Regions from separate parts of the Mesorhizobium sp. M0664 genome, predicted to be linked through region 2. Evidence: riboswitches for the same ligand, from Rfam matches in the RefSeq annotation. Region 2 holds a riboswitch; the other holds the start of a gene.
The links. Region 2 has a riboswitch for S-adenosylmethionine ahead of metX (homoserine O-acetyltransferase MetX). Riboswitches for the same ligand answer to the same signal wherever they lie in the genome.
Positions count from the first base shown of each region.

Region 1: linked by a shared signal. The riboswitch ahead of NKI39_RS02010 (O-succinylhomoserine sulfhydrylase) and the one ahead of metX (homoserine O-acetyltransferase MetX) in region 2 are both predicted to bind S-adenosylmethionine.

Region 1 covers NZ_JAMYPW010000001.1:449,129-455,085, forward strand. The annotation lists gene NKI39_RS01995 (Hsp33 family molecular chaperone) at 1-578, shown strand, start outside; gene apaG (Co2+/Mg2+ efflux facilitator ApaG/CorD) at 585-977, opposite strand; gene NKI39_RS02005 (ceramide glucosyltransferase) at 1,205-2,359, shown strand; gene NKI39_RS02010 (O-succinylhomoserine sulfhydrylase) at 2,397-3,587, opposite strand; SAM riboswitch at 3,658-3,735, opposite strand; gene NKI39_RS02015 (2'-deoxycytidine 5'-triphosphate deaminase) at 3,871-4,965, shown strand; gene NKI39_RS02020 (hypothetical protein) at 4,983-5,435, opposite strand; gene araD1 (AraD1 family protein) at 5,463-5,957, opposite strand, start outside.
Region 2 covers NZ_JAMYPW010000006.1:25,293-31,249, forward strand. The annotation lists gene NKI39_RS10070 (SDR family NAD(P)-dependent oxidoreductase) at 1-262, opposite strand, end outside; gene NKI39_RS10075 (DUF1330 domain-containing protein) at 498-818, shown strand; gene NKI39_RS10080 (hypothetical protein) at 904-1,110, opposite strand; gene NKI39_RS10085 (hypothetical protein) at 1,109-1,330, shown strand; gene metW (methionine biosynthesis protein MetW) at 1,382-1,996, opposite strand; gene metX (homoserine O-acetyltransferase MetX) at 2,112-3,281, opposite strand; SAM riboswitch at 3,357-3,434, opposite strand; gene hisC (histidinol-phosphate transaminase) at 3,573-4,682, shown strand; gene NKI39_RS10105 (prephenate/arogenate dehydrogenase family protein) at 4,689-5,624, shown strand; gene NKI39_RS10110 (DUF2125 domain-containing protein) at 5,758-5,957, opposite strand, start outside.

The DNA of each region.
Region 1 (5,957 bases), on a different contig from region 2:
CTCACACACAACGCTACCAGGGCATCGTCCAGCTCGACGGCGTCACACTGGAAGATGCCGCACGCACTTATTTCCGCCAGTCTGAGCAGATTCCGACCGACCTCCGGCTTTCGGTTGCCAAGCTTCTGACGCCCGGCGTCGGCGGTGCCCGCGAGCAATGGCGGGCCGGTGGCCTGCTGGCACAATTCCTGCCGCAGTCGGCGGAGCGCATGCGCGTACCCGACCTTCCCGGTGGCGATGGCGATCCGCGTGAGGAAATCCACGACCCGACCGACAATTCCTGGCAGGAGCTGCTGGCGCTGCTTGGTACTATTGAACCGACCGAGCTGATCGATCCGACGATCGGCGCCGAACGGCTGCTTTACCGGCTTTTCCACGAGCATGGCGTCCGCGTGTTCGGCGGGGTGCCGGTCGCCGACCAGTGCTCATGCTCGAGGGAGAAGATCCACGGCATCCTCGAAGGCTTTTCCGCCGAGGAGATCAGGGACAGCACCGAGGATGGCAGCATTCACGTCGCCTGCGAATTCTGCTCGAAGCAATATGACTTCGACCCGGCGGAGTTTGCAGCGGCCGGATGACGGCCGTCAATTGACGGTGCGCCGCATTCCCGGCAAGTCGAGCGAGAAGGCGGGGATGGCGACGTCGAACGTCTCGCCCCGTTTGTTGCGCATGGTGTAGTGCCCGACCATGATGCCGGACGGCGTCGAGAGCGGGCATCCAGACGTATACTGATAGCTGTCGCCGGGGTTGAGTCCGGGTTGCTCGCCGACAACCCCGGGGCCGCGCACTTCCTCGACCTTGCCGGTGCCGTCGGTAATGTGCCAGTAGCGCGACAGAAGCTGCACGAACTCATCCGACTGATTGTCGATGGTCACCTGATATCCCCAGACATAGCGGTTTTGCGGCGGGTCGGAGTGATCCTCCAGATAGAACGGCCTGACCTGCACTTCGATGTTGCGGGTGACGGCGCTGTACATAAACTGCTCCAAAGCAATGTAGATGGAACTTTCGACGCTCAGCGCAGTTTGATCAACGATGCGCGTCATCTCCTTGCCCGACTCGAGCGCAGGTGCCGAAAAACAATGTCATTTAAGTGACACATGACAATGATGGTGTGCAGGCTTGTGCCGGGCGACTCAGCGTTCTGTCGAATTGTTGAAAACGGCCGTCATGCGGCCGGCACTTCTGGAGTGACCAGATCTCGATGGAACCGACATTCGCAGCCGCCCTCCTTTCCATAGCCCTCCTTCTTTCAAATCTCGCCAGCATCCTGTTAGCTTCGCTGAAGCTGAAGCGACCAGCCAGGATCGCACCGCCCGCGGCCAACGCGCCGCCGGTATCGATCGTCATCCCGGCGCGCGGCGTCGAGCCGTTTGCCGAAGAGACGCTGGAGCGCGCCTTCTCACTCGACTGGCCGCGCTACGAACTCATCTTCTGCGTTGCCCATGCCGACGACCCGGTGGTCAAGCCGATCACCGCCGCAATGGCGCGCTTTCCAGCTATTCGCGCCCGCCTTCTAGTCGGTGACGACCGCATCAGCGGCAATCCAAAACTCAACAATTGCGTGAAGGGTTGGGAAGCGGCGCATTATCGCTGGGTCATCCTTGCCGATTCCAATGTGCTTATGCCGAGCGACTACGTCCAGCAGCTGATGGCGGCATGGCGGCATGGCACTGGCCTCGTCTGCTCGACGCCGATCGGCTCACGGCCGGACGGCTTCTGGGGGGAGGTCGAATGCGCCTTTCTCAACACGCTGCAGGCACGCTGGCAGTACGCCGGAGAGGCGCTCGGCCTCGGCTTCGCGCAGGGCAAGAGCATGTTGTGGAACAAGCCGATGCTCGACGCCAATGGCGGCATCCGCGCGCTTGCCGCCGAGATCGCCGAGGACGCCGCCGCGACCAAGCTGGTCAACGGGCTCGGACTGCGGGTCAATCTTGTCGCCTCGCCCTTCGAACAGCCGCTCGGCCGGCGCACGCTTGGCGAGATCTGGTCGCGGCAGGCGCGCTGGGCGCGGCTGCGCCGCGTCACCTTCGCGCTGTTCTTCGCCCCCGAGATCCTGATCGGCGCGGCGCCGCCGCTGGTGCTTGCGCTGATCGCGGCGGCTGACGCCGGCGTCAGCCTGCCGGCAACCGCCATCGCCGTGCTGGTCGCGGCCTACCTGCCGGAATGCGCTTTGGCCTCGGCTAAGGGATGGCAGCTGTCGCCGCGCACGATCCCGGCGATGATGGCGCGAGACCTGATGCTTCCCGCCATTTGGGCGCGCGGATGGCTGAGCGGCGCCGTCGACTGGCGCGGCAACGTGATGACTATCCAGACAAAGACCGTCGCGGAGCTGGAAGAGACCCCGTCCGGTGCCTGATCGGGCGCGTTCCCGCTCGCCTCTGTTCGGCCAGCCCTTATCCGGCAACTCTCAGTGCCTGCTCGATGTCTTCGAGCAGGTCGTCGGCGTCCTCAAGGCCAACTGACAGCCTGAGCGTTCCCGGTCCGATGCCGAGCTCGGCGCGGGCCTCATCGGTCAAGTTCTTGTGCGTCGTCGTCGCCGGATGGGTGATCAGGCTCTTGGCGTCGCCGAGATTGTTGGAAATGAGCACGACGTCGAGTGCGTTCTGGAAGGCAAAGGCGGCCTGCTTGCCGCCCTTCACATCCAGGCAGATCAGCGTCGAGCCACCCGACATCTGCTTCTTGACCACGGCCGCTTGCGGGTGGTCGGCGCGGCCGGGATAGATGATGCGGGCGATTTGCGGGTGCTCGGCCAGGAAATCCGCGATGCGGCCGGCACTTTCCGTCTGCTGGCGTACGCGTAGCGGCAGCGTCTCCAAGCCTTTCAACAGGGTCCAGGCATTGAAGGGCGAAAGGCTCGGGCCGGTGTGACGGAAATAGTCATGCAGGTTCTCGTCGATCCATTTCTTGTCCGACAGAACGATGCCGCCAAGACAGCGCCCCTGGCCGTCAATATGCTTCGTGGCCGAATAGACGACGATGTGGGCGCCGAGCTGCAGGGGTTTCTGCTGCAAGGGCGTAGCGAAGACATTGTCGACGATCAGCCTGGCGCCGATCGAATTGGCAAGTGCCGCGACGGCGGCAATGTCGACTACCTCCAGCGTTGGATTGGTAGGGCTTTCCAGGAAAAACAGTTTGGTGTTTGGCTTGACCGCCTTTTCCCAATTGGCGATGTCGGTGCCGTCGACCAGCGTTGCCTCAATGCCGTATTTCGGCGCCAGCGTCTCGACCACCCAGCGGCAGGAGCCGAACAGCGCGCGCGCCGCCACGATATGGTCGCCCGCCTTGGCGCTGCACAGCAGTGCTGCCGTCACCGCCGCCATGCCGGATGCCGTGGCGCGCGCGTCTTCGGCTCCTTCCAGCGCGCACATGCGTTTCTCAAACATGTCGACCGTCGGATTGGCATAGCGCGAATAGATGAAGCCCGGCTCCTCGCCCTTGAAGCGCGCCTCCGCCGCTTGCGCCGTCTCGTAGACATAGCCTTGGGTGAGATACATCGCCTCGGAGGTCTCGCCGAAGCCGGAACGCAGCGTTCCGGCATGCACGAGTGCGGTCTGAGGCTTCCAGTCGCGCTTCTTGGTCATCATTCCATCCAAACACCAAAATTGGTCCAAACAACAAAAAACCGGTCGCGAAAGTCGCAACCGGTCCATATGGCCTTGCGGCCCGACGGTCCTTTAGCGACTTGTTTAACGTGGCTGCAAGCCGACCGGCCAAATCACCACGGGATAACGAGCTTTAGACCCGCGCCACGCTTGCGTCAATTGCCGGCATGATTAAGAGGGTTGTACCAAGCAGGTGCCAAAGGCGTCCACGGTCGGACCTGCGACAGAACAAGACCTCGCCCGGCGTTCGAACGGAGCCAGACCCTTGCGGCAGACAGGCATTCTTCCCGATCAGGATATTTCCGCGCTGTTCCAGACGGGCGCGCTGAAATCGCCGCGCACGCTCGATGCCGATCAGATCCAGCCGGCCAGCCTTGACCTCAGGCTCGGCGACAAGGCCTGGCGGGTGCGTGCTTCCTTCTTGCCCGGCCCGGACCACAGGGTTGCCGACAAGCTCGACCGGCTGAAGCTGCACGAGATCAACCTCGCCGAAGGTGCTGTGCTGGAAACCGGCTGCGTCTACATCGTGCCGCTGCTCGAAAGCCTGGCGCTGCCCGCCCATATTTCCGCCTCCGCCAACCCGAAAAGCTCGACCGGACGGCTCGATATCTTCACTCGGGTAATGACCGACCGCGGCCACGAGTTCGACAAGATCGCCGCCGGCTATGAAGGCCCGCTCTACCTGGAGGTCAGCCCGCGCACTTTCCCGATCGTCGTGCGGACCGGCTCGCGGCTGTCGCAGATCAGGTTCCGCACCGGCAATGCGCTCTTGTCGGAAAACGAGCTGCACGAGTTGCACCGCGCCGAAATGTTGGTCGCCACCGAACCACCCAACATCTCAGGCGGCGGCATCGCGCTGTCGATCGACCTCGACGGCGACAAGGATGGGCTTGTCGGCTATCGCGGCAAGCACCACACCGGCCTGGTCGACGTCGACAAGCGCGCCGCGCAGGATGTCGTCGATTTCTGGGAGCCGCTCTACAAGAGCGGTGCCGGCGAGCTGGTGCTCGATCCGGACGAATTCTATATTCTGGTGTCGCGCGAGGCGGTGCATGTGCCGCCGCTCTACGCGGCCGAAATGACGCCCTTCGATCCGCTGGTCGGCGAGTTCCGCGTCCATTATGCCGGTTTCTTCGACCCGGGTTTCGGCCATTCGGCGTCGGGCGGCACCGGCAGTCGGGCGGTGCTCGAGGTGCGTAGCCACGAAGTGCCGTTCATCCTCGATCACGGCCAGATCGTCGGACGGTTGGTCTACGAGCACATGCTGAAACGGCCGCGGGCGCTCTACGGCACAGATCTCGGCTCGAACTATCAGGCGCAGGGCCTGAAACTGTCCAAGCATTTCCGCGCCGCCCGCTGAGCTTGTTCGCAATTCCGTCAGCCGCGAAACAGATATTCTTTCGCGGCGCCAAGGCAGCCATGAAACTGACCGATAAAGAGCAGTTCTCGCACTGCCAATCGCTTCTTCCCCCAAAATCCTCTGGTTTGCTTCTCGTCGTCAAGTGAGGCGCTTGAGCTGGACTGCAAGGGGAACAACTGCTTGTCGATACATCCCAGCACATGGGCTCTGGCGGAGTCGATACCGCAGGCTCTGCCATTGTCGTTCAGTCTGTCAGCGCGGAGTGCGGACGTCATGCGATCCGCGTTGCGCATCAGAAAGCTCACTTGCGATTTCGAATGACCGGTGGCCAGAAGCCGGTTAGTCATCGACATCCGGGCCCCGCGATAGGATTTTGCGCTGCATTGTCCGGCGCTGTAAGCCGCTGGGGAGAAATAGGCGAGGAACAGGACTAAACTTACGAACACAGTGCCAATCCGCAGGCCGTTCATTTCTCGCCCCTGAATTATGTCACCAGTTTACAACGCCTTCACCGCCACCTTCACCGGCTGCTCGATTTCAAGCGGGTTGCGCAGAGGCAGGCCGAAATCCTGCGCCTCGATTTCGAATACGTCACCGGCCTCGGTCCTGATGCCGTCGGCAAAGGACAGCGTCGCCGTGCCGAACATGTGCACATGCACGTCGCCCGGCTGGCGGAAGGCCGAGTATTTGAAGTGGTGATGCTCGAGATTGCCAATGGTGTGCGACATGTTCGCCTCGCCCGACAGGAACGGCTTTTCCCAAAGCAGCTTGCCGTCGCGCAGGATGCGTGAAGCGCCGCGGATATCGGACGGCAGATCGCCGATCAGGATCTCCGGCCCGAACGAAGCGTTGCGCAGCTTGGAATGGGCAAGGAAGAGATAGTTCACACGCTCGGTGACGTGGTCGGAAAACTCGTTAGACAGCGTGAAGCCGACGCGGAACGGGGCGCCGTCGTCGCCGATCACATAGATACCGGCGATTTCCGGCTCCTC
Region 2 (5,957 bases):
AAGGCGCCAGCGCACCTGCGCAGATCACCAGTACGTCCGGCTCAAGCGCGGCGAAGACCTTATCCGGGGCGGAGTCCATCGTAGCATCGGCCGCGAGCGTCTTCACGCCCGAGACCTCCCAGGCAAATTGCGCCAGGGCCTGTTTTCCGCGGGCGACGGCCAGCACCGTCGCTTTCTCCTTGAGGGCGGCCTCCGCGATGGAGCGGCCGACACCACGGCTGCCTCCGACGACGACGACATTCTGATTTTGCAACGATCCCATGGATCACCTCTCTATTCCCGGCCGCCGGACCATCCAGGCGCGCTCATCGATAAGGACAGCGCAGGTGGGTGGAAATCATCGGTGCCAGGCGGAAATATCTTTCAGCTGACGGCAGCGGCGCGTCGGTTTTGTATTCAGTGTCATTACCTCGGGGGTAATCGACCTGTGCGCGACGTCTCGGCAAACTGCTCCCATCAAGCCGGTTGTCCGGCCTTCGACCACAAGGAGTTACGCCATGACCGCCTACGCCGTCGCCCATATGCGCCAGGTCACGCCGGGACCGCAGATCGTCGAGTACCTGCACAAGATCGATGCCACGCTGGAACCGTTTGGCGGCCGCTTCGTGGTGCACGGAGGCGAGGTGGAAGTCGTTGAAAACACCTGGCCGGGCTATCTCATAGTCATCGAGTTTCCCAACCGGCAGCAGGCACGTGCATGGTACGACTCGCCCGCCTATCAGGAGATATTGCCGCTGCGTACCGGCAATTCCCGGTCCGACGTGGTCTTCGTTGATGGCGTCCAGCACCCGCACAAGGCCACGGACGTGCTTGAATAGAGGGAATGATCGGGTACAACCGGCGTCTATGGTGCCGCCATCTATCTGGCGGCACCGAATTTGGATCGCGTCTGCATCGGCAGCTTCACCGCCCCTGCAGCACCTTGATCGCGTTGGACATGTCGCCATGCGACAATGCAGCCAGGTAATCCGAGTAGTTGATCCTGCCGTTCGCGAAGCCGTTCATCAATCGCGTGCAGAACGTGTGTTCCAATCCGGCATCCGGGACGTTCATGAGCGCGGCGAGGTTTGCCCTTTCAACCTTGCCGAACCGCATCTTGAATTTGGTCATGCACCGCTGGATCGCCTGCCGTTTCAGCGCCGGGCTGCCGCTCAACGCGACTTGTCCATTCTGGAAATCGGTCTTCGACGTCGTGCATCCGGAAATCAAAGTGGCCGACATCAAAGCTGTTGCTAATACTAACGTCTTCATTGCTTCCCCCAAACCAACCCGTTTGAGACCTGTTAAAGCAACAAAGAATGCCGGGCAACTTCATTGGATTGAAAATTGAAAATATGGTTTCTTGCGCAGGTCTGAGGTTCGTTGCTTCTGCCTGTCAAACCTATCGTTTCAGCAGGAATACCGCCTGCTGGCCGAAAAAGTTCCAGAACCACCAAGGCATGGAGAAGCCGATCCGCTGGCCGTTGGCGTCGAGCGCGGTTGCCTTTTCCACCGTCGCGCCAAGCTCGTCGCACAGATTGACGAAGTCGCGAATGGTGCAGAAATGGATGTTGGGCGTGTCGTACCAGGAATAGGGCAGGTCCTTGGTCACCGGCATGCGGCCGTTGAAGAGCAGCGAAAGGCGCACCCGCCAGTGGCCGAAATTCGGGAATGAGACGATGGCGCGGTTGCCGATCCGGAGCAGTTCGTCGAGCACCAGCTTCGGATTGCGGGTCGCCTGCAAGGTCTGCGACAGAACGACGAAGTCGAAACCCTTGTCGGGATAGAATTGGAGATCCTTGTCGGCATCGCCTTGAATAACCGACAGGCCGCGCGCCACGCATTCGTTGACGCCGCGCTGCGACAGTTCCAGCCCGCGGCCATCGACCTTCTTGGTCTCCTGCAGCAATTCGAGCAGCAGGCCGTCGCCGGAACCGACGTCCAGCACCCGCGACTGCGGCGGGATGAGATCGGCGACGACTTCGAGGTCGACGCGCTGGGCGCGGTTGACGCTCATGCCTTCGGCTCTTGCTCGGCACATGACCCTGATCCGAAAAGCCTGCAACTTTTCGGGGTCATGCGCTGATGCCTGGCACATGGTCCTGATCCGAACAATCCGCAACTTTTCGGGGTCATGCGCCGAGCCCTCTCGCCCGCGCGGCCGAGGCGATGAAGCCCTTGATGGCGGCGAACAGTTCGGGCTCATCGAGCAGGAAGGCGTCGTGGCCGCGGTCGGTCTCGATCTCGACGAACGATACCGAGGCGCCGGCCGCGTTCAGCGCGTGCACGACCGAGCGGCTCTCCTCGGTCGGGAACAGCCAATCGCTAGTGAACGAAACCAGGCAGAAGCGCGTCTTGGTGCCGGCGAAGGCATCGGCCAACCGGCCGCCATGGTCGGCGGCGAGATCGAAATAGTCCATCGCCCGGGTCATGTAGAGATAGGAGTTGGCATCGAAGCGATCGACGAACGTCATGCCCTGATGGCGCAGATAGCTCTCGATCTGGAAGTCGGCATCGAAACCGAAGGTCAGGGCTTCGCGGTCCTGCAGGTTGCGGCCGAACTTGCGGTGCAGCGCTGCTTCCGACAGATAGGTGATGTGGGCGGCCATGCGCGCCACCGCCAGCCCCTTTTCCGGCCGCTTGCCGTGCTCGAAATACTTGCCGCCATGCCAGTCCGGGTCGGCCATCACCGCCTGCCTGCCGACCTCGTGGAAAGCGATGTTCTGCGAGGAATGGCGGGCGCCGGTGGCGATCGGCAGCGCCGAGAAGACGCGCTCGGGATAGCTCGAGGCCCATTGCAGCACCTGCATGCCGCCCATCGAGCCGCCCAGCACGCTGAACAGCTGTTCGATGCCGAAATGCTCGACCAGCATCAACTGCGCCCGCACCATGTCGCGGATGGTGATGATCGGCAGGTCGAGCCCGTAGGGCTTGGCGGTGGCGGGATTGGTCGAGGCGGGGCCGGTGGAGCCGAGACAGCCGCCGATGACGTTTGACGAGATGACGAAGAAACGGTCGGTATCGATGATCTTGCCGGGACCGATCAGCACTTCCCACCAGCCCGGCTTGCCGGTCACCGGATTGGTGTTGGCGACGTGCTGGTCGCCGGTCAGCGCATGGCAGACGAGGATGGCGTTGGAGCGCGCGTCGTTGAGCGTGCCATAGGTCTGGTAGGCAATCTGGAACGGCGACAGCAGCGTGCCGGCGTCGAGCTTGAGCGGCTTGTCGGCGCCGAAACGCAACACCGGGCTCGACGGCTGGTCGGCCTCGTTGTTGGTTTTTCGCGCGCGCAAAGCGACCATCACATCTCCTTGCCCGGCCTTCAGTTGTCCACCGGTCTGGCAACAAAAAACCGGCCATGCCTTCGCAAAGCCGGTTACAAGATGCAAACGGCCCTTTAGCAAGTTGTTTAACGTGGCTGCAAGCCGACCGGCCAAATCACCACGGAACTGTAGCCGTTCTTCTATGACTCGCGCATGGCTTCGTCAACGGCAAGTTCTTGATCCCGAATTGCCGCCCCTCGACATTCCGGGCCACGGCTTGTATTTCCGCTGCGGCTTCCGGATGGAGGCACTCTCGACGGATTTCATGAAATGAGCCAGACACCGGATCAGACACGTCCAAAGCCCCGCGCCGGCATCATGGACATCGAAGCCTATGTGCCCGGCAAGAGCGCGGCGCCTGAAGGTGTCGCCAAGGTCCATAAATTGTCGGCGAACGAGAACCCGCTCGGCCCTTCGCCAAAGGCGATAGAGGCCGCGCGCGCGGTCGCCGACAAGCTCGCGGTCTATCCCGACGGCAGCGCCAGGCGCCTGAGGGAAGCGATCGCCGAGGTGCACGGGCTCAACCCGGCGAACATCGTCTGCTCCAACGGCTCCGACGAGATTCTGGGCCTGCTGGCGCAGACCTACCTCGCGCCCGGCGACGAAGCCATCATCACCGAACACGGCTTCATGGTCTACAAGATCTACATACAGTCGGCCGGTGCCGTCCCGGTGACGGTCAAGGAGACCGATGAACGCGCCGATATCGATGCGATCCTCGCCGCGGTGACGCCGGCTACCCGGATCATCTTCCTTGCCAATCCAAACAATCCAACCGGCACCTACGTGCCGTTCCAGGAGGTGCGCCGCCTGCATGCCGGCCTGCCGCGAAACGTGCTTCTGGTGCTGGATGCAGCTTACGCCGAATATGTCCGGCGCAACGATTATGAAGCCGGCGTCGAGTTGGTGGGCAGCGCGGAAAACGTGGTCATGACCCGCACTTTCTCCAAATTGGGCCTGGGCGGGGCGCGGATCGGCTGGATGTATGCGCCAATGCACGTCATCGACGCGATCAACCGCGTGCGCGGGCCTTTCAACGTCAATGCAACGGCAATCGAGGCCGGCATCGCGGCGATCCACGACCGCGCCCATATCGAACGCAGCGTCGCGCACAACGAGACCTGGCTGGCCTGGCTGAGCGAGCAACTAAGCGGGCTCGGGCTGCGGGTGACGCCGAGCGTCGGCAATTTCATCCTCATCCACTTTCCCGAGGACAAAAGGCATTCGGCGGCGGCCGCCGACGACTACCTCAGTGCGCGCGGCTACATATTGCGGCGCGTTTCCGGGTACGGTTTTCCCAACGCGCTGCGCATGAGCATCGGCACCGAAGAGGCCAATCGCGGCGTTGTCGCAGCACTCGCGACATTCCTGAAAAGCTAGAACACCATGACATCACCGATGTTCGAAAAAATCGCGCTGGTCGGCATCGGCCTGATCGGCTCGTCGCTGGCCCGCGTCATCCGCCGCGAGGGGCTCGCCGGCCAAATCGCGATTTCGACGCGCAGCGAAGCGACGCTGGCACGGGCGAGCCAACTCGGCCTTGGCGACACCTATACGACGGATGCGAAAGAGGCGGTTCGCGATGCTGATCTGGTTATCGTTTCGGTGCCGGTCGGTTCTTCCGGTACGGTCGCCGCGGAGATCGCGCCGGCGCTGAAGAAGGGCGCCATCCTCACCGATGTCGGCTCGACCAAGGCGTCGGTGATCGCGCAGATGCAGCCGCACGTGCCTGATGGCGTGCACTTCATCCCCGGCCATCCTTTGGCCGGCACCGAAAAATCGGGACCGGACGCCGGTTTTGCCGAACTGTTCGAGAACCGCTGGTGCATTTTCACGCCGCTGCCCGGCACCGATCCCGCAGCACTGGAAAAGCTCTCGGAATTCTGGCGCCGCTGCGGCTCCAACATCGACACGATGGACCCGCAGCATCACGACATGACGCTGGCCATCGTTTCGCACCTGCCGCACATCATCGCCTATAACATCGTCGGTACCGCCGACGATCTGGAGTCGGTGACCAAGTCCGAGGTCATCAAATACTCGGCTTCCGGCTTTCGCGACTTCACTCGTCTCGCGGCGTCCGACCCGACCATGTGGCGCGACGTCTGCCTGCACAACAAGGACGCCATTCTCGAAATGCTGGCGCGGTTTTCCGAGGATCTGTCCTCGCTGCAGCGGGCGATCCGCTGGGGCGACGGCGAAAAACTGTTCGACCTGTTCACCCGCACCCGCGCCGTCCGCCGCTCGATCATCGAGGCCGGCCAGGATATCGACGTACCGGATTTCGGCCGCCAGGCAGTCGAACACCCGCCGAAGGGATAAGCCGCGGCAGGCCGATCGCAGGCCGGCCCGGCTTAGAGCGGTTCATCGTTTCACAGAAACGCCGAACCGCTCTATCTCTTTGTTTTGCGCAATTCCGGACGGAAAACCGTTTCACACTTTTCCTGGAGTTGCTCTAGTCGAGCGGCTTGATCTTGCCGAGCGGGATGAAGCCGAGCGAGGCCTTGCCCCTGACGATCTTCAGCGGCATCGACGGCTGGTTGCCGAGCAGCGCCAGTCCGGCAAAGCCGGTTTGGATCTGTTTCTTCTGCTCGGGGATGGCGGTGGCGAGGATTGCCGCCACGGCCTTTGGATCATTGAGCCTGATCGTCAGGT